Robertmurraya sp. FSL R5-0851: one gene and its partner. The protein of the gene in region 2 binds, or shares a complex with, the protein of the main gene of each other region. Links are inferred from orthologs where the notes say so. Each region holds a gene or a part of one and is shown on either strand. Other genes may lie near its edges.

What was found.
Region 1: the proteins of MKX65_RS23390 (region 2) and MKX65_RS17390 are in contact, whole or in part, in a solved structure (PDB 1F51), measured with the Bacillus subtilis proteins. The link is inferred for Robertmurraya sp. FSL R5-0851 from one-to-one orthologs.

What each region holds. Positions count from the first base shown.
Region 1 is NZ_JBBOOE010000001.1:3,355,732-3,368,102, reverse strand. Bases 1-2,815 are described here. They hold MKX65_RS17390 (Spo0B C-terminal domain-containing protein), read left to right. Parts: upstream 1-1,042; coding sequence 1,043-1,588; downstream 1,589-2,815. Other genes in these bases: obgE (GTPase ObgE), read left to right, coding at 1,679-2,815; rpmA (50S ribosomal protein L27), read left to right, coding at 617-907; MKX65_RS17400 (ribosomal-processing cysteine protease Prp), read left to right, coding at 271-603; rplU (50S ribosomal protein L21), read left to right, coding at 1-259. Outside these bases: more of obgE, read left to right, coding at 2,816-2,971; MKX65_RS17380 (ACT domain-containing protein), read left to right, coding at 3,005-3,463; pheA (prephenate dehydratase), read left to right, coding at 3,563-4,417; MKX65_RS17370 (transcription repressor NadR), read right to left, coding at 4,466-5,005; MKX65_RS17365 (IscS subfamily cysteine desulfurase), read right to left, coding at 5,038-6,195; nadB (L-aspartate oxidase), read left to right, coding at 6,302-7,870; nadC (carboxylating nicotinate-nucleotide diphosphorylase), read left to right, coding at 7,839-8,675; quinolinate synthase NadA, read left to right, coding at 8,695-9,798; safA (SafA/ExsA family spore coat assembly protein), read left to right, coding at 9,958-11,637; MKX65_RS17340 (phosphotransferase), read left to right, coding at 11,621-12,371. UniProt on the Bacillus subtilis protein: Key element in the phosphorelay regulating sporulation initiation. Acts on spo0A. Mediates reversible phosphoryl transfer from spo0F to spo0A.
Region 2 is NZ_JBBOOE010000001.1:4,585,895-4,598,295, forward strand. The notes cover bases 4,136-6,980. They hold MKX65_RS23390 (response regulator), read right to left. Parts: upstream 5,822-6,980; coding sequence 5,450-5,821; downstream 4,136-5,449. Other genes in these bases: fsa (fructose-6-phosphate aldolase), read right to left, coding at 4,136-4,236; MKX65_RS23385 (class II fructose-bisphosphate aldolase), read right to left, coding at 4,352-5,209; MKX65_RS23395 (DUF2529 domain-containing protein), read left to right, coding at 6,029-6,556. In the rest of the region: rpmE (50S ribosomal protein L31), read right to left, coding at 138-347; transcription termination factor Rho, read right to left, coding at 476-1,744; MKX65_RS23375 (UDP-N-acetylglucosamine 1-carboxyvinyltransferase), read right to left, coding at 2,060-3,346; more of fsa, read right to left, coding at 3,589-4,135; MKX65_RS23400 (CTP synthase), read right to left, coding at 7,023-8,624; rpoE (DNA-directed RNA polymerase subunit delta), read right to left, coding at 8,868-9,431; MKX65_RS23410 (hypothetical protein), read right to left, coding at 9,557-9,733; fused isobutyryl-CoA mutase/GTPase IcmF, read right to left, coding at 9,892-12,401. UniProt on the Bacillus subtilis protein: Key element in the phosphorelay regulating sporulation initiation. Phosphorylation of spo0B during sporulation initiation.

The DNA of each region.
Region 1 (12,371 bases), 1.2 Mb from region 2 along the record:
ACAAACTATCTACATTGAAAAGCTAAGCGCTGAAGCAGGCGAAACTGTTACATTTGACAAGGTTTTATTCGTTGGTGGAGAAAGCGTAAAGGTAGGAAACCCAGTTGTTGAGGGTGCTACTGTTACAGCTAAAGTCGAAAAGCAAGGTCGCGCTAAGAAGATCATTGTTTTCAAGTACAAGGCGAAGAAGAACCAACGCAAAAAGCAAGGTCATCGTCAACCATACACAAAAGTTGTCATTGAAAAAATCAACGCGTAAGGCGGTCTAAGATGATTCAAACGACGATTTATCGTACTGAATCTGGACACATAAAGTCGTTTACATTGAGCGGTCATGCTCTCTTTGCTAACCGAGGGGACGATATCGTCTGTGCCGGTGTCTCTGCCGTTTCATTCGGTGCTATTAACTCAGTTATTGCGTTAACAGGTGTTGAACCCGAAATTGAGCAAGGAGATGGTGGATTTCTCCGCTGTGTGTTTCCTACCAATCTCTCTAAGGACATACAGGAGAAGGTTCAGCTACTGCTAGAAGGCATGGTCGTTTCACTACAAACGATTGAGAGAGATTACGGGAAATATGTAAAAATTACCTTCAAAAAGTAGGAGGTGGACAATAATGTTAAGATTAGATCTTCAGTTTTTCGCTTCTAAAAAGGGAGTAGGTTCTACAAAGAACGGTCGTGATTCACATGCAAAGCGCCTTGGTGCTAAGCGTGCAGATGGTCAATTCGTATCTGGTGGTTCAATCCTTTACCGTCAACGTGGCACTAAGATTTACCCAGGTGTTAACGTTGGTAAGGGTGGAGATGATACTCTATTCGCGAAAGTGGACGGAGTTGTTAAATTCGAACGCCTAGGACGTGACCGTAAGCAAGTGAGCGTATACCCTGTAGCTCAAGAAGCTTAATTCTTTTAGAAAAAACTCTAACCATTAGGTTAGAGTTTTTTTAATCATAAAGCTATTACCAAGGTTTTCTTTTTTGCTATACTAAAAACAAGCAGTTTTCTGACTGATAACGAAATTGGTACAGGAGTGCATGAGATGAATAGAGATTGGACGACGGTTGAGTTGCTGAGTCACTCTCGTCACGATTGGTTAAATAAAGTACAGCTCATAAAAGGTAACTTATCTTTACATAAATACGACAGGGTAAACGAAATCATTCAGGAAATTGTTATTGAGGCACAAAATGAGGCTCGTCTCTCTCAATTACATACACCACAGCTTGCTGCCCTCCTTCTTACCTGCAACTGGAACAACTTCTCTTTTCAGGTAGATTATGAAGTGCTCGAGGCATCTACCGACAACCAAAACATAATTAATGATAGTTTGGCACTGAACTGGATAACCTCTTTTTTTGAGTGTTTACAGCAGACAGTTCAGGAGTTTGCTGAGAATCATCTCTCAATTACAATTGAAAGGCAGCAAAAGGCAGCCTGTTTCTTTTTGGATTTTAGTGGAATAATAAAAAATAGGACAGGTCTTGTAGAATTTTTCGAAAGAAAAGAAACATTAATAGAAGTAATCGTTCATGAATGTTCGGAACAGGAATTTTCGTTACAGGTATTCTTACCATATGAGGAATAATTGGATTATTCGATTCTCGTCATGTGATGACAACTTCTATCAGGCTCATTACTTTAGAGCAACAACATAGGACAGACGGGAGGATATAAGATGTTTGTAGATCAGGTAAAGATTTACGTAAAAGGTGGAGACGGTGGAAACGGAATGGTAGCATTCCGCCGTGAGAAGTATGTACCAAAGGGTGGACCTGCTGGAGGTGACGGTGGGAAAGGTGCAGATGTAGTATTTGTGGTAGAAGAAGGCTTACGAACGTTAATGGATTTTAGATACCAAAGACATTTTAAAGCTCCCCGCGGTGAGCATGGGATGTCCAAAAATCAACATGGAAAAAACTCAAAAGATATGATTGTTAAAGTTCCACCAGGGACTGTCGTAACAGACGCAGAAACAAATGAAATTATTGCAGATTTAGTTGAACATGGACAACGTGCAATTATTGCTAGAGGTGGTCGAGGCGGCCGAGGAAATTCCCGATTCGCTACACCAGCTAATCCAGCACCTGAGTTATCCGAGCATGGTGAGCCAGGACAGGAAAGGGATGTAATTCTTGAACTCAAGCTTCTTGCTGATGTTGGATTGGTTGGCTTCCCTAGTGTTGGAAAGTCTACGTTATTGTCTGTCGTTTCTTCTGCCAAACCGAAAATTGCTGAGTATCATTTTACAACAATTGTTCCAAATCTTGGAATGGTCGAGACAGAGGATGGAAGAAGCTTTGTAATGGCTGATTTGCCAGGACTAATTGAAGGCGCTCACTCCGGTGTAGGACTTGGTCATCAGTTTTTGCGACATATTGAAAGAACAAGGGTCATCGTTCATGTAATTGATATGGCTGCAACAGAAGGAAGAGATCCTTATGAGGATTACGTAACGATCAATAAGGAGCTACAGGAATATAATTTACGGTTAACTGAAAGACCACAAATCATCGTTGCCAATAAAATGGATATGCCAGATGCTGAGGAGAACTTAAAATCCTTTAAAGAAAAATTAACAGATGAATATCCGATCTTCCCTGTATCAGCGATTACGCGACAGGGACTTAGAGATTTACTTTTTGCGGTTGCTGATAAAATTGAACAAACTCCTGAATTTCCACTTCATGAGGAAGAGCTTGAGAGTACAGGAATACACCGCGTGCTTTACAAACATGAAGCGGAGCAGACAGAGTTTGTTATTACGAGAGATCCAGATGGAAGCTTTGTGGTTTCAGGACATGCAGTGGAAAGATTGTTTAAGATGACGGACTTCTCTAGAGACGAGTCGATTAAACGTTTTGCTCGCCAGCTTCGTGGCATGGGAGTCGATGAAGCGTTAAGAGAAAGAGGAGCAAAAAATGGTGATACAGTAAGACTTATGGATTATGAATTCGAATTTTTAGATTAGTATATCGCAGCGCTTTACCTGGGGGTGGGGAAAATGAGAGAAGAAGATATATTAGACAAGAAGTTTTACTTAGTACGTGAAGATGTGCTGCCGGAAGCGATGAAAAAAACACTCGATGCAAAGGAAATGATTGAACGAGGGAAAGTTGAGTCTGTGTGGGATGCTGTTCAAAAAGTTGACTTGAGCCGCAGTGCCTTTTACAAATATAGAGATACAGTCTTTCCTTTCCATACGGTTGTAAAAGAACGGTTAATTACCTTGTTTTTTCATCTTGAAGATCGTTCGGGTACTCTTTCACAGCTGCTTGGTGTGGTAGCATCATCGGGTTGTAATGTATTGACTATCCACCAGACAATCCCACTTCAAGGTAGAGCCAACGTAACGCTATCTTTAAATACGACGGATATGGCTATTGAAATTGAAGAACTGCTTGCACGATTACGCAGGATGGAATTTGTAGAGAAGGTTGAAGTACTAGGGTCAGGAGCATAATTGCTTCCGCCCTGTTTTTCATTTGTATACATATTTTGTTTAAAGTGATAAAGTGATTAAAAGAGAGATATGGATTGTGGTAACAAAGGAGAGAGAATATTGAAAGTAGCATTTTTAGGACCAAGAGCCACGTTTACTGATTTAGTGACAAGAGAAATGTTTCCTCATGAGGAGCGAATTCCTTATGCCACAATTCCGGATTGCTTAGATGCAGTAATGGAAGAAGAGGTTGACGTTACGGTTGTTCCGCTTGAAAATACACTAGAAGGATCAGTAAATATTACATTGGATTATTTAATTCATGAAATAAATTTACCGATAATTGCTGAGGTGACAACTCCTGTAAAGCAGCATTTACTTGTACATCCATCTGTGAAAGAGAGATGGCAGGAGGTCACTAAAGTATTAAGCCATCCTCATGCGATTGCTCAATGTCATAAGTTCCTTCATGGATCATTAAAAGGTGTACCTTGCGAGAATGCAACGAGCACAGCTGCTGCAGCGAAGTATATTATCGAACATCCGGATGAAACCGTAGCGGCTATTGCTAATCAGCTAGCTGCTAAAGAATATGGACTAGCGATTGCAAAAGATAATATACACGACTATGACTTTAATCATACAAGATTTATCGTACTATCAAAGAAAAACATCCCACTTCAACCAAGCACCATTGAAGTCAAAGGTTATAAAACGACTGTAATGGTTACATTGCCTACGGACCGATCAGGTGCCCTACATCAAGTGTTATCTGCTTTTGCATGGAGAAAATTAAATTTATCAAAAATTGAGTCACGTCCAATGAAGACGGGACTGGGAAATTACTTTTTTATCATTGATATTGAGGAAAAGATGGACGAGGTTCTCATTCCAGGTGCGATTGCCGAACTAGAAGCGCTCGGTTGTAGTGTATCGGTGCTTGGTAGCTATCCGTATTTTCATGAAATAAGATAAGAAATGCAGAACCGTAACCCCTAGTTGCTAACGGGCAACTAGGGGTTTTTATTTTCGATCAATAAGAAAACCTGCTTTGTCCAGTGCTTCTTCGACTTGATCAAGGATATGCTCAGATGGTGCGGAGATGGTGTGAATATGAATGCCTCCTGTTAACTCTGAGAGGTAGGAAGATTTGGTTGATTGCATCTTCTCTAAAAATTGCTTTACTTCTCTACGATTTGACACCATGATCGATGCTGTCAAATCTCCGTATATATGATGTTCAATTCTTACGTCTCTGACAGTAACTCCATGATCAACAAGCAAATTTAATTCTTCTTCTGTCTGCTCAGGGGGGTGTGAACAGGCAATGGTTCGATAAATCGGTGCATCATTCGCTTGATTGGAGAGATATAAATAGCCCTGGCTTGTTGCCATAATTGGCTCTCCTTTGGCCTTTAAAAGCGTTATGTCTCCAACAATTACTTGTCTGCTAACATTCGTTCTTGTTGAGAGTTCTCCTCCTGTTATCGGTGCAGCACTTGATTTTAGCCATTCAAGAATGAGCTCACGACGGTTTTCTCCTAATATCTTTTTCTCATTCATTTTAAACGTCTCCCTTATTGTTAACACTACAATTATTTTACCATACTTGTTATTTGATTATCACGCTGTGGCGCTTCCTGGATGATTGAAATCATTGTTCGTGCCAACCCTTTGACATCTGCTTCCGTTGTATGAACCCCAAATGATATACGAATGAACTCTTTTGCCGACTTATCATTAATACCTAGAGCTAGCATGGTTTTAGAAGGGGAAGTTCGTCCCACTTGGCAGGCACTTCCAGTAGAGATTGCGTATCCTTTGCGGTTAGCCTCTAGCATCACCCATTGGCCTTCAAGTCCTTTTATTCGGAGACCTAGTATGGATGCTAACTGAGCATTTGCATGGCCATGAACAATGATCTCATCTCTTACGTCCATTAGTTGGGTGAGAAATTGTTCGCGTAAAGATTTTATGTGTTCATCATTGTGATTCATGTTTCTTACTTGTTTATTAGCAGCTGTAACCATGCTAACAATTGCAGGAATATTCACTGTTCCTGGTCTCATTCCACGCTCATGTGATGTGTTTGGATAAAATGAATCAAATGGAATGGATGGTGAAATATATAAAGCACCGATTCCTTTGGGTCCATATATTTTATGACCTGAGATCGCAAGGCTATCTACGAATGGAGAAATCGCTTCTACATCCAACTTCCCGAAGGATTGTACACAGTCACTGTGTAGAAGAATTCCATTTTCCTTACAAAGCGTTCCAATTTCATTTAGTGGCTGTATCGTCCCAATTTCAGAATTTACATGTTGTATACAAGCAAGTACGGTATCATCACGAATAGCGGACTGAAACTGCTGTACATCAATCATTCCATTTTCCATTAAGGGCAATTCAGTAACCTCATAGCCTTTTAACATTTTTAAGGATGAATGGATAGAGGAGTGTTCAGCAATATTCGTGATAATATGCTTTCCCTTTTTTGATGATTGAGATAAAAGAGATTGAACCGCAAGAAAATTCCCTTCAGAACCTCCGCTGGTAAAATAAACTCCTTCACTCTTTACACCTAGTAATCTTGCAATCTCCTCCCTGCAGCCTTCAAGTAAGGTGGATGCACGACTCCCTATATCATGTAGGCTTTGAGAATTTCCATAATACTCAGTTGATGCTTTAACAAATGCTGAGGCAGCTTCAGGGTCCAGTGGACAAGTAGCAGCATAATCAAAATATTTCATTGTTCTCCTCCAAACGATTAGATTTCCTTCACAAAACACTTGTCATAATTGTAATTGTATGTAAATATAAGTGTCAAGACACCTGTAAAATACGGATGGTGATAAAATGATACATTCCGATGTGTTAATTATTGGAAGTGGAGTGGCAGCTTTGCAATTAGCAAGGAAGCTTAGCTGTGATATAAATGTGATTATTCTCACAAAGTTGAAAGCGACAGATGGAAATTCAAATCTCGCACAGGGTGGCATAGCGGCGGCAATAGATATCGAAGACCGTCCAGATAAACATTATCTTGATACGTTAGAGGCAGGAAGGTACACGAATGATCGTGAGCTAGTGAAAGAAATGACAGAAATGGCTCCGTCCCTAATTAAAGAAATGGTTTGTGATGGATGTACGTTTGACCGAGCGAAAGATGGAAGCTTACTACTTGGATTGGAAGGAGCACATAGTCATAACCGAATCGTTCATAGCGGTGGGGATGCAACAGGGAAAAAGGTAATGAAATTTTTATTAAAGGAAACCATGCATGCACGAATAATAGAAGAAATGGTTGTTTACGAGTTATTGGTTAAAGACGGAAGATGTATCGGGGTAAAAGGTAAAGATAAGCATGGTGAGACCAATATTTTCCTTGCAAATCATGTGGTCCTAGCAACAGGAGGTCTAGGTCAACTATATAGTTTCACTTCTAACGCGGAGACGGTAGTAGGAGACGGAATTGCACTTGCATACCGTGCGGGTGCAGAGGTAGCAGATTTAGAATTTATTCAATTCCACCCCACTCTTTTGTTTGTCGATGGGAAGTGTCAAGGATTAGTTTCAGAAGCAGTTCGAGGTGAAGGGGCATTCCTAACTTTACAGGATGGAACTAGAATAATGAAAAATGTTCATCCAATGGGAGACCTAGCACCCAGACATATTGTGTCACAAACCATATTTGATTATTTGCAAGCAGGTGAGCAAGTATTTTTAGATGTTCGTCATATAAAAGAGTTTACTAAGAAGTTCCCAACCATAACCAAAATGTGCGAGGAGAATCGAGTTAATCTTTCAAAAGGTCTTATTCCGATTGTGCCTGGCTGCCATTTTGTCATGGGGGGAGTGAAAACAGATCATTATGGTCGTACAAGTGTTAAAAACCTATATGCAATTGGTGAGGTAGCTTACACAGGAATTCACGGTGCCAACCGATTAGCTAGTAATTCCTTATTAGAAGGTCTTTTTTTCGGAAAGAGACTGGCCGAGATTTTGAATCAGACAGTCAAGCAGGCTTCATATTCCATTATCGAAACAAGTTCAAGGGAGATGGGAACAGTGTCACTCCCAGATAAGGCAGTCCTGCAGGAAAAAATGATGAAGCATGCAGGAATTGTAAGAAACAAGAAACATCTACAAGAGCATTTAGAATGGCTAGAGAGTTTCCAAATAAAAGAACTTATTAGTTGTTCCATCGATGAAAAATCAAAGGAAGATATCCAAGTGATATTTATGTTAATTACCGCTTGGTTAGTTACGAAATCAGCTCTTCTTCGAGAAGAGAGTCGTGGTGGGCATTTTCGAGGGGATTTTCCATCTGAAGATAAGGGATGGCTAGAGAAAAAAATCATTTTAAAACATGAACAGGAGCAGGGAGATTTCTATGAACAAATTAAAGCTGCGTTTGCAACTTGAACAATTTTTCCTGGAGGATATTGGGGAGCGAGATGTAACAAGTGAACTAATTTTTGGCGAAGAAGAACGAGGGGAACTTGTATTTATTGCAAAAGAGAATGGCATTTTCTGTGGAGAAGAGATCATTCGGACAGGGTTCACACTTCTAGATACTGATGTGGTTATTGATCTTGAAGTTAGGGATGGAGAACGGTTTGAACAAGGCCAGAAGTTAGTATCCATTTTAGGACATGTAACCACGTTACTGAAGGGGGAAAGAGTGGTACTTAACCTTGTTCAGCGAATGAGTGGAATCGCTACTCGAACAAGAGAGGCTGTAAATATATTAGATTCTACTTCTACTAAAATTGTAGATACACGTAAAACGACACCAGGACTTCGGATGCTTGAAAAATATGCGGTTCGATGTGGTGGAGGCTTTAATCACCGATTTGGTTTATACGATGGAGTAATGATTAAAGACAATCATATCTCTTTTGCAGGTTCCATTTCTAAAGCTGTGCAAAAAGTAAAGTCCCATTTAGGGCATATGGTAAAAATCGAAGTGGAAATTGAATCGAAGCAGCAGTTGTTAGAAGCGATTGAGGCTGAGGCAGATGTGATTATGTTTGATAATCGTACACCTGATGAAATCAAAGAGTGGATCACTTTGGTTCCAAAAGGAATCGTAACAGAGGCTTCTGGTGGTATTACGTTAGAGAACCTGGACACGTACAAGCATACAGGAGTGGATGTTATTTCATTAGGATTTTTAACACATACGATTCAGTCAATTGATATTAGTGCGAAAGTTCATGTGAAGTAAGTAAGAGAGGATGAATGAGATGAATCTATTTGAAGTGATTGAAAAAAATAAGCTTTTGCCTGACCAATACAAAGAACTAACCAAGGAAGAAATGGAAACCAGAGTTCAAGCCATTAAAGAAAGATTAGGAAACAAACTATATATTCCTGGGCATCATTATCAAAAAGATGAAGTTATACAATTTGCTGATGATACAGGAGATTCATTAAAACTTGCGCAGCTTTCTGCAGAGAATCACGAAGCAGCATATATTGTGTTTTGCGGCGTCCATTTTATGGCTGAAACGGCGGATATATTAACAAAGGATACACAAAAAGTGATACTGCCAGATATGCGAGCAGGTTGCTCAATGGCAGATATGGCCGATATATACCAAACGGAAAGAGCGTGGTCAGAGCTACAAAATGTATTTGGTGATACCATTCTTCCTTTAACCTATGTGAATTCCACTGCAGCCATAAAATCTTTTGTTGGGAGACGTGGTGGTGCAACAGTCACGTCGTCCAATGCTGAACATATGGTCACATGGGCATTTACTCAAAAGGAGCGGATATTATTTCTTCCTGACCAGCATTTAGGGAGAAATACCGCTTTCAATCTAGGGGTGCCGTTAGAAAAAATGGCGGTTTGGGATCCGATCTCTAATACTTTACAATATGAGGGGAAATTAGAAGACGTAAAGGTAATTTTATGGAAGGGACATTGCTCTGTTCATGAGAACTTTACCATTCATAACATTGCGGATATCCGGACCAGTAACCCTGATATGAAAATTATTGTTCACCCAGAGTGTAAGCGTGAGGTAGTGGAGCTATCTGATTTAGCAGGTTCGACAAATTACATTATACAGCAAATTGAGGCATCACCTGCTGGTTCTGCTTGGGCCATTGGAACGGAAATGAATTTAGTGAATCGAATTATTCAGGATCACCCAGATAAACAAATTGTATCTTTAAACCCGCATATGTGTCCGTGTCTAACCATGAACCGTATTGATCTGCCTCATTTATTATGGGCGTTGGAAAGTATAGAACAAGGGGAACTTCATAATGTTATAAAGGTCGAGGCTGAAATTGCAGAGTATGCAAAGCTTGCTCTTACAAGAATGCTTGACCAATCCTAAAAGGCTGCAGCCCTCCAATCATTTGGAGGTTTTTTTTGTGAGAAAAAAGGGGACAATTCATATTCTTTTTGAAAAATTCATAAGTTTTTATGTAGATTGTTAGCAATTTGCCCACTCCGACATACAATATATGGACTTACGCATAGGAGGGAAATCAGAGTGAAAATCCATATCGTACAGAAAGGGGATACTCTTTGGAAAATCGCCAAGAAGTACGGCGTGAATTTTGAAGAGCTGAAAAAAATGAATACGCAGCTCAGTAACCCTGATATGATCATGCCCGGTATGAAAATCAAAGTACCATCCGGTGGTGGAATGATAAAGAAAGAAGCCCCTATCACTGGAAAGCCGGAAGCGAAAATAAATATGGGTACAAAAAAAGAGATGCCTAAAGAACAGCCAATTGCTCTAGCACCAAAAGAAGCGCCTAAAAAAGAAATGCCGATTGAACAACCGCCAAAGATGGAGGAGAAAATCGAACCGATTGCAGAGGCTCCAAAGAAGCCGTTCAAGCCAAAAATGCCAGTGATTCCTGAAATTGATATTAACAACTATTATATGATGAATATGGCGAATTTATCTGTACAACCGCAACAACAAGCAAAGCCTGTACCAAAGCCACCGAAACCAGTTAAAGAAGAAATAAAGCCAAAACAATTATCACCTGCTGAAGTAAAAGCTCAACCAGCACCACAATTTCCAATGCAACCCAAACAGCTTCCTGCGGAAATGACCTTACCAGAGGTAAAACCTTTACCGGAAGTGAAGCCAATTAAAGGTGTAAAACCACTGCCAGAGGCCAATACTGACGTTCCAAACTTTACTCAAGGAGGGGGTTACGGACCCATGAATCCAATGTACCCACAAAATTTCTATCCATATCCACAAGCTAATCCAGGATTTGGTCAGCCAACAGGTTTTGCTCCTCAAGCACCATATCCACAGGTTCAAGGTGCAATGACAGGTGCGCCAACGATGCCAACGATGCCATATGGGATGATGCCTGGAGTTCCAGGAATGGGTATGCAACCGTTCGATGATGAATCTTCATCATTTATGCCGGAAATGCCAATGATGCCAGGTCAAGTGATGGGTGTACAAAATGGACAAATGCCAATGATGCCAGGTCAAGTGATGGGTGTACAAAAAGGACAAATGCCAATGATGCCAGGTCAAGTGATGGGTATACAAAATGGGCAAATGCCAATGATGCCAGGTCAAGTGATGGGTGCACAGGATGCACAAATGCCAATGATGCCAGGTCAAGTGATGGGTGCACAGGATGCACAAATGCCAATGATGCCAAATCAAGTGATGGGTGCACAGGATGCACAAATGCCATTAATGCCAACAGAAGTAGCTGGAGTTCAAGATATGCCAATGTATCAAGCTCCTATGCATCAAGCTCCTATGTATCCTTATCCACCATATCCTGCACCATTGTTTCCTTGTGGACCAATGATGCCTGGACCAGGATACTTCCCACCAGCCTATCCATCTATGGGTATGCCACAACAAATGCCATATAGTCCAATGCCACAAGTGCAAGGGGTAATGGACCAAATGGAATCACCTAGTATGGATAATTACCAAATGCCTTTAACACCTAATTATTCTGCTCCAGCCGTACAAGGAGTACAGGATGATTGTGGATGTGGCGGTCCTGCAATGACGCCGTACGGAATGGGAACAGGCTTTGCACCCGGAATGCCACCAGTCTATGCTCCACCCTACGGACAACCGATGGCGCAGTCACCTTATATGAATCCTTATGGGTACGGTCCATCAGCACAAGGAATGCCTAGAGGTCAAAATACGACTGATGAAAATGATGAATAATGCTAGTGGAGACGATTTAACTTTAAATCGTCTCTTCTCCTATTTACAGGAAGAGCTCGTCACTCCGATTGAATCGATACACCCAATAAGAAAGAACGTTTATTTGTTGCAAAAGGGTAATCAATTTGTTGTATTAAAGGGGTTTAGTCATTTAAGAAAACTGCAGATCCAAAAGGCTTTTACTTCTTCTTTAAGGCAAGAAGGGTTTAAGAATTCATATATATTTCAAAACCTCGAAAAAGAATCACCACTATACTTAGACGGTACGTATTACGGATGTCTTGAACACATACCACTATCCTCCAGCAGTCCTTTTTCTTATGAGTCCGAAAAAGAAAGAAAAGATGGGCTTCGTCTCCTTGAAGAATTTCACCAGACTACAGGTAAGCTTTCAAGAAGGTATCAAACAGTACTAAAAGAATACAATCTTATGTTGAAATGGAGAGAACGTGCAGCTCGTTTTATTAATAATTTATCCATTATTAAATTTTTTGTGCAGCAAGAAATACTAAATGAAGTAATGGAGTGGGCCGATTTTTCCTTAAAGGGGCTCGAGTTAGAGTATTCATTTTTAAATAATCATGATCAAGTGATTCTTCATGGCGATTTAGCCCACCATAACTTTATTCGTGGTATTGACTCAGAACTATATATAATTGATTTCGACTTAGTTTCAATCGGTAGTCCAGCCTGTGATTATTTACAATATTGCAATCGAATTCTGCCGAGTCTCG
Region 2 (12,401 bases):
TTACAATTTGAGTCCATTTTGCTACGAATTTTAGCTCAATCAAGCATTTTCCATCTCCAAAAGCAATGAAGTTTAGAAAAGAGCCTCATAAAAAAACAGGCAAGGTCTGAAATCTTCTTGCCTGTTTCTTTTTCTTATTAGTTTGTAGCTTTGATTCCGTATTTCTTGTTGAAACGGTCAACACGTCCGCCTGCTTCAGCAAACTTTTGACGTCCTGTGTAGAATGGATGACATTCTGAGCAAGTTTCGATACGAAGTTCTTTCTTTACTGAACCAGTTTCGAATGTGTTGCCACATGCACAAGATACCGTTACTTTTTTATAGTTAGGATGAATTCCTTCTCTCATTACCTTTCATCTCCTTTTGCCCTGAGTCGTTCGAAACAGAGTTATTCATACACACTTGGTGTAATGGAAAAACACACTGATGTTATTATAACAAGCAGGGAATGGTTTTGCAACATGGGATTTATTCCCTATGAATTCCTTTTTGCTTTCATCTCTTCGTCTAGCTTAGCAAAAAATTCTTCATTCGACTTCGTTTGCTTCAGCTTACGTAAAAATTTATCCACAAAGTCAGGTGTATCCGACATTGATTTACGGATCGCCCATAACTTATCCAAATGATCCTTCGGAATAAGTAGCTCTTCCTTACGCGTTCCTGAACGACGGATGTCAATCGCAGGGAAAATACGGCGTTCAGCTAGACCACGATCCAGGTGAAGCTCCATATTACCGGTTCCTTTAAATTCTTCATAGATCACATCATCCATACGAGATCCTGTGTCCACAAGCGCTGTTGCAAGGATGGTTAAGCTTCCACCTTCCTCAATGTTACGCGCCGCACCGAAGAATCGCTTCGGACGGTGGAAAGCAGCAGGGTCAATCCCCCCTGATAACGTACGTCCACTTGGAGGAATGACAAGATTGTACGCACGAGCCAGACGAGTAATACTATCCATAAGAATAATAACATCGCGCTTATGCTCCACAAGACGCATCGCACGCTCTAGCACAAGCTCGGCCACTTTAATATGATTTTCAGGCACTTCGTCAAACGTGGAGCTCACCACATCTCCAGCAACTGAACGCTCGATGTCTGTTACCTCTTCCGGACGCTCATCGATTAACAGAACAATCAGCTCTGCTTCTGGATGATTGGTCGTAATGCTATTAGCAATTTGCTTTAATAGCATCGTTTTCCCTGCTTTTGGAGGAGCAACGATCAATCCACGCTGACCAAAACCAACAGGAGAAATCAGGTCCATAATTCTCGTGCTCACATGCTTTGGTGATGTCTCAAGCTTCATTTGACGATCAGGATATAAAGGTGTTAACGCAGGGAAGTGAACACGTTCCTTTGCTGATTCCGGGTCATCGCCATTAACGGCACCAACCTGCAATAGTCCAAAATAACGCTCGTTTTCCTTTGGAGGACGAACCTTACCAGATACTTTATCACCATTTCTCAGGTCAAAACGTCTAATTTGTGAGGCTGAAATATAAATATCCTCTGAACTTGGGGAATAGTTAATAGGTCGTAGGAAACCGAAGCCCTCAGACTGAATGATTTCAAGAACACCTTCCATAAAGAAAAAGCCTTCTGATTCCGCACGTGCTTTTAAAATGGCAAAAATAAGTTCTTTTTTTGTTAGCTTGCTATAATAAGACACTTTAAAGGTCTTTGCTAGCTCATAAAGCTCTTTTAGCTTCATATTTTCCAGGCTTGAAATTGTTAACTCCATTAGTACACCACTCTTTTTACAAAATAAGTTGTTCCACCACAAGCTTTATGATTTTGTTCGATAAAATGGATGGAAAGGATTGAATGTTTGAGGCTTTCTAGAAGTATAAGAAGAGATAGAGAAAGTCATATTCTATAAAGACAAGGCTTTTCTATGTAAGCCTTTTTAAAAAACAATTTCTATTTTACCCTTTTTATTAATTATTAATCAACATTATTTTATAGGGAAGTTATTAGTAAGGAGGATAATTTTAAAAAAGGCAGACGAAAGCAGGTCTGCCTTCTTTCTATTTTTTCTTTATCTATTGTTAAAAGGTTATGCGTTTTTCAGCTGTTCTAGCTCTTCTTTTGTCATCGCTTCACGCCAAATGGTTGCACCAAGTCCATTTAATTTTTCAACAAGATGGCTGTATCCACGGTCAATATGCTCAAGGCCTGTTACTTCTGTAACTCCTTCTGCCATCAACCCGGCGATCACTAAAGCTGCGCCCGCTCGTAAATCACTAGCCTTCACTTTGGCTCCCTGAAGTTTGACAGGTCCGTGAATAATCGCTGAGCGACCTTCGACTTTGATGTTGGCATTCATTCTTCTTAATTCATCGATATGCTTAAAGCGAGCTCCATAAATCGTATCCGTCACCATGCTTGTCCCAACAGCGCTAGTTAACAACGAGGTTAATGGCTGCTGCAAGTCGGTTGGGAAGCCAGGATAAACCAAGGTTTTAATATCAACTGCTTTAAAGGATTCGGCTTTTCCTACAAAGACTTGGTCATCGCTTGTTTCGATCGGTACACCCATTTCACGAAGCTTCGCAATTAACGACTCTAAGTGTTGAGGAATAATATTATCAATTAACAGCCCGTCTCCTACCGCTGCACCAAGAATTAAATACGTACCTGCCTCAATTCGGTCAGGAATAATCGTATGCTGGCAGCCATGAAGCTCGTCCACTCCGTCAATACGAATAACATCTGTTCCGGCACCTTTAATCTTTGCCCCCATATTTGTGAGCAATGTGGCCACGTCAATGATTTCCGGCTCTTTTGCCGCATTTTCAATGATCGTACGCCCTTTCGCACGAACAGCCGCAAGCATGATATTAATGGTTGCACCAACGCTCACCACGTCCAAGTAAATTCTTGCTCCACGAAGCTCGTCCGCACGTAGATAGATCGCGCCCTGTTCATTGGTCACGGTCGCTCCTAGTGCTTCAAAGCCTTTGATATGTTGATCGATCGGTCTTGGCCCTAAATGACAGCCACCAGGCAAGCCAATTACAGCCTTTTTAAAACGACCTAGCATCGCACCCATTAAATAATAGCTTGCACGAAGCTTCTTGACCTTTCCGTTCGGCAAAGGCATAGAGATCATTTCAGAAGGATCCACCCACATTTCATTGTTTGTAAAAGTGACCTTCCCACCGATCTCCTCGAGCAACCCTTGTAAAATCTGAACATCGGAAATATCAGGTAATCCTTCAATCGTTACTGGTGAATCGGCTAAAATGGTCGCTGGAATGAGTGCGACTGCACTGTTTTTGGCACCACTTATACGAACGGTTCCCTTTAAAGGGTCTCCACCGGCAATCATCAGCTTATCCATCGTTGACTCCCTTCTAAGCCATATCAATTCACACAGAATACGTATTATATCTTGTACTGATTTGGCTCATCTTTTTTATTTTTCCATATATGCTTTTACAATAAATCTATACGAGGTATATTCTTCCACTAAAAAAATACAAAAAACGACATATACCACCCTTAATTTATAGTTTACACGAAATTTCAAACTTCATGTATGGAATTATAAAAAAGTTATAAATAGGAAATATGTCCCACTTATTAATTCTCTCTAGTTTTCCAATCAGCTAAAAAGGCTTCAATCCCTTTGTCTGTTAATGGATGATTGAATAATTGCATAATCACTTTGTATGGTATCGTAGCAATATGCGCCCCGCGTAGAGCTGCATCTGTCACGTGTTGCGGATGACGGATCGAAGCAGCAATAATCTCTGTTTCTAACCCATGAACCGCGAAAATATCTGCAATGGTTGAGATTAAATCAAGACCGTTGAAACCGATATCATCTAATCGACCAACAAAAGGAGATACATATGTAGCCCCAGCTCTTGCTGCTAGCAATGCTTGGTTTGCACTAAAAATTAATGTTACGTTTGTCTTGATGCCTTCCTTAGAAAAAGTAGATACCGCTTTTAAACCTTCTGGTGTCATTGGTACTTTAATTGTAATATTTGGAGCAATGGCAGCTAGTTCGCGACCTTCACGAATCATACCTTCTGCATCAAGCGCGATCACTTCTGCACTAACCGAACCTGGAACTAATGCTGTAATCTCACGAAGACGATCTTCAAATGAAACATTTTTTTCTTTTGCAACTAATGATGGATTTGTTGTAACCCCTGCAACAACTCCTAAAGAATACGCTTCTCTAATTTCTTCCATATTTGCTGTATCAATAAAAAATTTCACCTGTTCCACTCTCCCTATTACATTATTCGACTTTTTTTTCAAAATGACATCAATACAATTGAAACCGCCCTTTTCAAGAAAAGGCGGTTTCAACTTATGAAGCAAATAAATTCGATTACGCTCTACCTGAAGAACCGAATTCGCGCATTTTGCCGATAACTGTTTCTTTAATCGCATCGCGAGCTGGTCCTAAGTATTTACGTGGATCGTATTCATCTGGTTTCGCTGCTAACACTTCACGAACCGTTTTTGCAGAAGCAATTTGGTTCTCAGTATTTACATTAATTTTTGCTGTTCCAAAAGAGATTGACTTTTGGATGTCAGCTGTTGGGATTCCAGTTCCACCGTGTAGAACTAATGGTACACCAGTAGCTGCACCGATTTCTTCCATTTCTTTGAAGCCTAGGTTAGGTTCACCTTTGTAAGGACCGTGAACAGAACCAAGTGCTGGAGCCAAGCAATCGATACCAGTACGAGATACTAGTTCTTTACACTCTTGAACATCAGCATAGATAACACCTTCAGCAACAACATCATCCTCTTGTCCGCCAACTGTTCCAAGCTCAGCTTCAACAGAAACACCTTTTGAATGAGCATACTCAACTACTTTTGTTGTAGTTTCGATATTCTCTTCGAAAGGATGGTGAGATGCATCGATCATTACTGATGTAAAACCAGCATCGATTGCTTCTTTACATTTATCAAAGCTTGAACCGTGGTCTAAGTGGATAGCCACAGGCACAGTGATTTTGTAATCTTCTAAAAGACCTTCTACCATTTTTACAACTGTTTTGAAGCCACCCATGTAACGAGCTGCACCTTCAGAAACCCCAAGGATTACTGGAGACTTTTCTGCTTCAGCCGCTTGTAAAATTGCTTGTGTGAACTCAAGGTTGTTCAAGTTGAATTGTCCTACTGCATACCCTTCAGCTTTTGCTTTATTGAGCATGTCTGTCATAGATACTAAAGGCATTCTTCTTCCTCCTATTCATGATGACCTTTTATAGACAGGTTCCCTATTAGAGTTTTCCCTAAACAATTAACGTTATGTAATTTGAGACCCTGACTTTGATTGATCATCCGCTAAATTCATTTGTAATCATACCAAATAAAAATTAGAAATGCTATCAATCTTGGTCACTTTTAGAGGATGTCATAAAATAGATGAAATGCAATCGCTACCATTTGTATATTTTGCCAAAATTTGTGGAAATCAACTATTTTTTACTGGTAAATACTTCTTTACGGCTGCACGAATATCATCAATATCAAATGGCTTGGCAAAATGAGTGAGAGCTCCAAGATCCTTCGCTTCCTGAATCATATCTAGCTCTCCGTAAGCAGTCATAATGATGACACGAATATCTTTTTCAATGACTTTCATTCTTTTTAAAATTTCAATTCCGTCCATGCCAGGAATTTTCATATCTAGTAAAACAAGGTCTGGCGGGTTTTTCGTCACGATCTCTAAAGCTTGTACTCCATTTGCCGCTTGAAATGTTTCGTAGCCTTCCTTTTGAAGCACTTCATTTAACAGAATTCTTATACCAAATTGGTCATCTACTATTAATATTTTGCCTTTCATGAAAAGCCACCCTCTTTTTCTGGATTTTTAATTTTTTGTATGTAAATAAACGATTAGGACTATCCACCTTCATGTAGTTCGATACACTACTTAATTTCTCCTGCTAACATTTTACATCAAAATCATATAAATTTTTACAGTTTGTGATTTTACCTTCCTTGTCCGTTTCTTTTATAATATATGAAGATTACGATTTGGAGGCCATTTATGTTAAAAATGTTCACAACCCAACTGACTGGATTATTAAAAAAAATCCAAGATAAAGAAGACCTTTCCATCGAGGATGGCGCAAGACTTCTTGCCCAAGCACTTATTGGAGATGGTCATATATTTATTTATGCTGCAGACGAGTTGACTGCCGTTCAAGCGGAAGCCATTCATAGCAAGGAACCTTTACAACGCGCTCGTGTTCTTGAGGGTTTGGCACAACTGGATCAGGTGACAGTTGCTGACCGTGTACTGATTTTGGCTAGAACCACTCACGATGACCGCGCAGTCGCTATTGGGAAAGCTCTTGAAGAAAAGGGAATTCCGTTTGTATCGGTTGCTACTTTAGATGAAGGTGAGGGAGAACCACTGAATGATATCGCTCACGCTCATATCGACCTTCAATTAAAAAAAGGACTGCTTCCCGATGAGGAAGGAAACCGCTATGGCTACCCCGCATCCATGGCCGCCCTATACGTTTATTATGGATTAAAATTTACGATTGATGAAATTATGGAAGAGTACTGATAGAAAAGCGGAAGCGACTTGGTCAGCCCCGACAGGCACAAGACGAACCACGTAAGGGTCCGCACTTATCTTTTGGAGATCAGGTTAAGCAACCGAGCTGAGAAATAGACGGAGAAATTCCGCTTAATTAGTAATTCTTATTAAAAAAGGCTTAAATAAACGGAGAGATTCCGCCTATTGGCTCAAAAAAATGGAAAATAGGAGATTTTGCTTTGCGTAAGCGGAAAACCTCCCCTTATTTACCCCAAAACCAGGCTCCTTTTTGCATCTAACCGGAAATTCTCCGCTTATTTTACTCATGCTGGGTACCTGCTTAAGGACAAAACATCTTATTTATAAAGGAGTGAGGTTTTATATAAATTTTGTTTTTGTATTCATAATAAATAAACTCGCCAATTTTACTATGGCGAGTTTTACTTTTTTATATACCCACAATGATGTTAACATCCGCGGGAGGCTTTCCATATTAGTTTTTAGACTTCAATGAAGCTTCAACAAAATCTCTGAACAATGGTTGAGGTCTTGTTGGTCTTGAGATGAACTCTGGGTGGAATTGAGAAGCAACGAACCATGGGTGGTCTGCAAGCTCAATGATTTCCACTAAGCGACCATCTGGACTAGTACCAGAGAAGATGAAGCCTGCTTGCTCCATTTCTTGACGGAACTGGTTGTTGAACTCATAACGGTGACGGTGACGCTCGTACACCACTTCATCATTGTAAGCAGCAAATGCTTTTGTGTTTTCTTCCAGCTTACATGGGAAGATACCAAGGCGCAGTGTTCCACCAAGATCTTCGATATCTTTTTGCTCTGGTAGAAGGTCAATGATTGGGTATTTTGTTTCAGGGTTAATTTCCGCAGAGTTCGCATCAGCGTGACCAAGCACATTACGCGCAAATTCAACAGAAGCCAACTGCATACCCAAACAAATTCCAAGGAAAGGTACTTTGTTTTCACGAGCATATTTAATCGTCGTGATTTTCCCTTCAATACCACGATCCCCGAAACCACCAGGAACAAGAATTCCATCCACATCAGAAAGAAGTTCACGTGCATTTTCTTCATTTACTTCTTCTGCGTTAATCCACTTAATATCAATATCTGAATCAAATGCAAATCCAGCATGCTTTAATGATTCCACAACAGAAATATACGCATCTTGAAGTTCCACGTATTTACCAACTAGTGCTATACGAGTGGTTTTTGACAGATTGCGAACTTTATCTAGTAATGCTAACCATTCAGTCATTTCTGGTTCTGGACTTTGAAGCTTCAAGTGATCACAAACGATTTGATCCATTTTTTGCTCTTGAAGTGCGATTGGTACGGCATACAATGTGTCTGCATCTTGGCACTCAATAACGGCCTTCGAATCGATATCACAGAATAAAGCAATTTTGTCCTTCATGTCTTGTGATACTGGCATTTCTGTACGAACAACGATAATGTTTGGCTGAATTCCTAAGCTACGAAGCTCTTTTACACTGTGCTGAGTTGGCTTGGTTTTCATTTCACCAGCTGCTTTAATGTAAGGAATTAGTGTACAGTGGATGTACATTACGTTATCACGACCGATATCACTCTTAATTTGGCGGATTGCTTCTAGGAATGGTAGTGATTCGATATCCCCAACTGTTCCACCAATCTCCGTGATAACCACGTCCGCACCTGTTTCACGACCAGCACGGAATACGCGCTCTTTAATTTCGTTTGTGATATGCGGAATAACCTGTACCGTTCCACCTAAATAATCTCCACGGCGCTCTTTCTTTAATACCGTTGAGTAAATTTTCCCAGTTGTCACGTTGTTGTACTTGGTAAGGTTAATGTCGATGAAACGCTCGTAGTGACCTAAGTCAAGATCCGTTTCAGCACCATCACCTGTTACGAATACTTCACCGTGTTGGTACGGACTCATTGTCCCTGGATCCACGTTAATATATGGATCAAATTTTTGAATCGTTACGCTTAAGCCGCGATTTTTTAATAATCGTCCTAAAGACGCTGCTGTGATTCCTTTTCCTAAAGAAGAAACCACTCCACCTGTTACGAAAATATACTTTGTCATCTGTAATCCCCCTCTAAATAAGTTTGTGCATATTTTTTAAATATCAATCCATTACATTGGCAAGGGGATAAAACGATTTTTGAAGACCGATTTTCACACCTATAAAAAATAAAAACGCCCCTCCTGCTAGAAATAGCAAGGGGAGCGTGAAATTACGTTTCGATTGTTCCTTTTTAAGGAGCCCAAAAAGTATTCTACCTACAGCTCTGTAAAAAGTCAAGTCGAGATCCTACAAAATTCGACTTAAAGCTTCTCGTCGTCCTCATCATCAAAATCATCTTCTTCATCGTCTTCATCTTCATCCAGATCGAATTCCTCATCATCTTCGAGAATGTCTTCATCATCGTCTTCTAAATCTTCATCAATGTCATCATCTACAAGATCATCATCGTCGTCTTCGTCATCGAAGTCATCATCCACATCATCGTAATCGAGCTCTTCTTCCTCTAACTCGTCATACTCTTCAATGTCAAGATCCTCGTCCTCATCGACCACTTTCTTCGCCTTTTTCTTCTTCGGCTTCACGGCTGTTACATGTTCTTCTTCGGTTTGGTCAACTGGATACCAAACGCGAAGACCCCAGCGATTTTCACCGATTGTCATAAAGCGTCCATCTATATTTAAATCTGTATAAAATTGAGCAATTCTCGCTCTCACTTCATCTTCTGTTAATCCACGTAGTTCTGTAATTTCATCCATTAATTCTTTAAAAGAGACCGGCTGTTTCTTTTCCTTAAGCAATTCAAACGCAATCTCAATTAAGGACATTTCTTGCAATTCTTCTTGAGTAACTTGTTTCAAACTCAATATTTGCACTTCCTTTCGCTATGTAAAACACGACAAATAAAATATGTACACAATTATTGCATATTCTTCATTATAAACAAAATATGAACCTTTATGCTAGTTCTATCTAATCGATACCAAACTTTTTAGTACTTGCCCTCGCTTTTCTGCCTTTTTTTCTCCTTAACAAACAATCTGACCGCTAAATAGAAGAAAAAAAAGGCCAATAGAAAGAAAGGGATGGCACCAAGCTGCAATGAGTATAGATAAATAGCAGAAACAACAGTAAGAATAACAGCAATAAATTGAAGAAGTTGTTTCAATTATCTCACTTCCCGTGAAAATGGTTAGGTCCTTTGTTTGAAAAAGAACTTTCAATCTTCTTCTATTATAGTAAAAATTAGGACATTTTAGGTATGAGTTATGTAAAAAAAGTGTAAAGAGCAAAGAGAAAGCGTTAGCTTTCACTTTGCTCTTTTTCCTACATATTCCGTCTATACTGCCCGCCCACCTCATACAACGCACGGGTAATTTGACCGAGGCTTGCTACTTTTACTGTTTCCATTAGTTCCTCGAAAATATTGCCGTTGTTGACGGCTGTTTGTTTTAGTTTTTGCAACGCTGCAGCGATTTTGTCTTTGTTTCGCTCTTGGAATTCTCGTAAATTTTGAATTTGTAGTTCTTTTTCTTCTTTTGTTGCTCGTGCCAGCTCCATATTGTCTGTTTCTTCTTCTGACGGAGGATTCGGATTCAAGTACGTGTTGACGCCGATGATCGGTAGCTCCCCTGTATGCTTTTTCATTTCATAATACATCGATTCGTCTTGGATTTTCCCGCGCTGGTATTGTGTCTCCATCGCACCGAGTACTCCCCCACGGTCATTCAATCGCTCGAATTCTTGAAGAACCATTTCCTCCACCAAGTCCGTAAGCTCCTCCACAATAAATGAGCCTTGAAGAGGATTTTCATTTTTCGATAAGCCATGCTCTTTTGTAATAATCATTTGAATCGCCATCGCACGACGCACTGACTCTTCTGTCGGGGTCGTAATTGCTTCATCGTATGCATTCGTATGAAGCGAATTACAGTTATCCTGAAGAGCCATTAGGGCTTGAAGCGTGGTGCGGATATCGTTAAAATCAATTTCCTGTGCATGAAGGGAGCGCCCGCTAGTTTGGACATGATACTTCAGCTTTTGACTTCGCTCATTCGCCCCGTACTTCTCTCTCATCACGGTCGCCCAAATACGACGGGCCACACGTCCAATTACCGTATATTCAGGATCAAGTCCGTTAGAGAAAAAGAAGGACAAATTCGGAGCAAAATCATCAATATGCATACCACGGCTTAAGTAGTACTCCACATACGTCAATCCATTGGCAAGTGTAAAGGCCAGCTGAGAAATAGGATTGGCCCCAGCTTCAGCGATATGATAACCAGAAATCGAAACGGAATAATAGTTACGCACTTTATGATCAATAAAATATTGCTGAATATCTCCCATCATTCGAAGCGCAAACTCTGTTGAGAAAATACATGTATTCTGCCCTTGATCTTCTTTTAAAATATCGGCTTGAACCGTGCCTCTCACCGTTGAAAGAGTGGCGGTTTTGACATGAGTCCATTCTTCAAGTGTAAGTGGTCGACCTAGTTCCTGCTCCTTTATTTCCACTTGCTGTTCAATGGCTGTATTCATAAACATCGCCAAAATAATCGGAGCCGGACCGTTAATCGTCATCGACACAGATGTGGAAGGATGGCATAAATCAAAGCCATCATACAGCTTTTTCATATCGTCTAACGTACAGATGCTTACACCGCTTTCCCCAACTTTTCCGTAAATATCTGGGCGATAATCCGGATCTTCTCCATACAAAGTGACTGAGTCAAACGCCGTACTCAAGCGCTTCGCATCGTCATCCTTTGAGAGATAATGAAAGCGGCGATTTGTCCGTTCTGGTGTTCCTTCCCCTGCGAACTGACGCTTCGGGTCTTCCCCCTCACGCTTAAATGGAAACACTCCTGCAGTGTATGGAAATTCACCTGGAACATTCTCTTTGTACACCCAGCGAATAATTTCTCCATAATCCTTGTATTTCGGTAGTACCACCTTCGGAATCAATAAGCCGGACAAGCTTTTGGTTTTTAAAATCGTTACGATTTCCTTGTCGCGGATTTTGGTCACAAAGTGGTCGGAGCTATAGAGCTTTTGTTTTTCTTCCCAAGAAGATAACACCTTTTTGGTTTCGGCAGTAAGCTTTGCCTCCACCCCAGCCTTGAGTTCCTCTAACGCCTTAATTACTTCTTGACCTGCACTTATTTCTTCAATAGCAGCAAGCGTCCCTTCTATTTGAAAAAGCTTTCGAGCAAGATTCGCCTGTTCCTCCGATTTTTTATGGTAACCTCGAACCGCATCTGAGATTTCACGTAAATAGTAGCGGCGATCCGTAGGAATAATGACGCTCTGCTTTTCTACAAGAGCATTTTTGGAAAAAGTGGTCAGTAATGATGAGCCCGTTTTTTCATTTAATGTCTCAATCAATGCCGCAAACAGAGCATTTGTGCCCGAATCATTGAACTGGCTTGCAATCGTTCCGTATACCGGCATCTCATCCAGCTCTTTTTCAAAAAGCATGCGGCTTCGCTGATACTGCTTTTGCACTTGTCGAAGTGCATCTTCAGATCCTTTTCGTTCAAACTTATTGATCACGATTAAATCCGCGTAATCAATCATGTCTATTTTTTCAAGCTGTGATGGAGCTCCAAACTCACTCGTCATAACGTACATAGAGACATCACAAATCTCCGCGATCTCTGCATCCCCTTGGCCAATCCCACTTGTTTCTACGATGATGAGATCAAAGCCAGCCGCCTTGACCACCGCAATCGCGTCTTGAATAGCAAGCGATAGCTCGGTCTTTGATTGTCTGGTCGCTAAGCTTCGCATATATACTCTCGGGGAAAAAATGGCATTCATTCGGATTCGGTCCC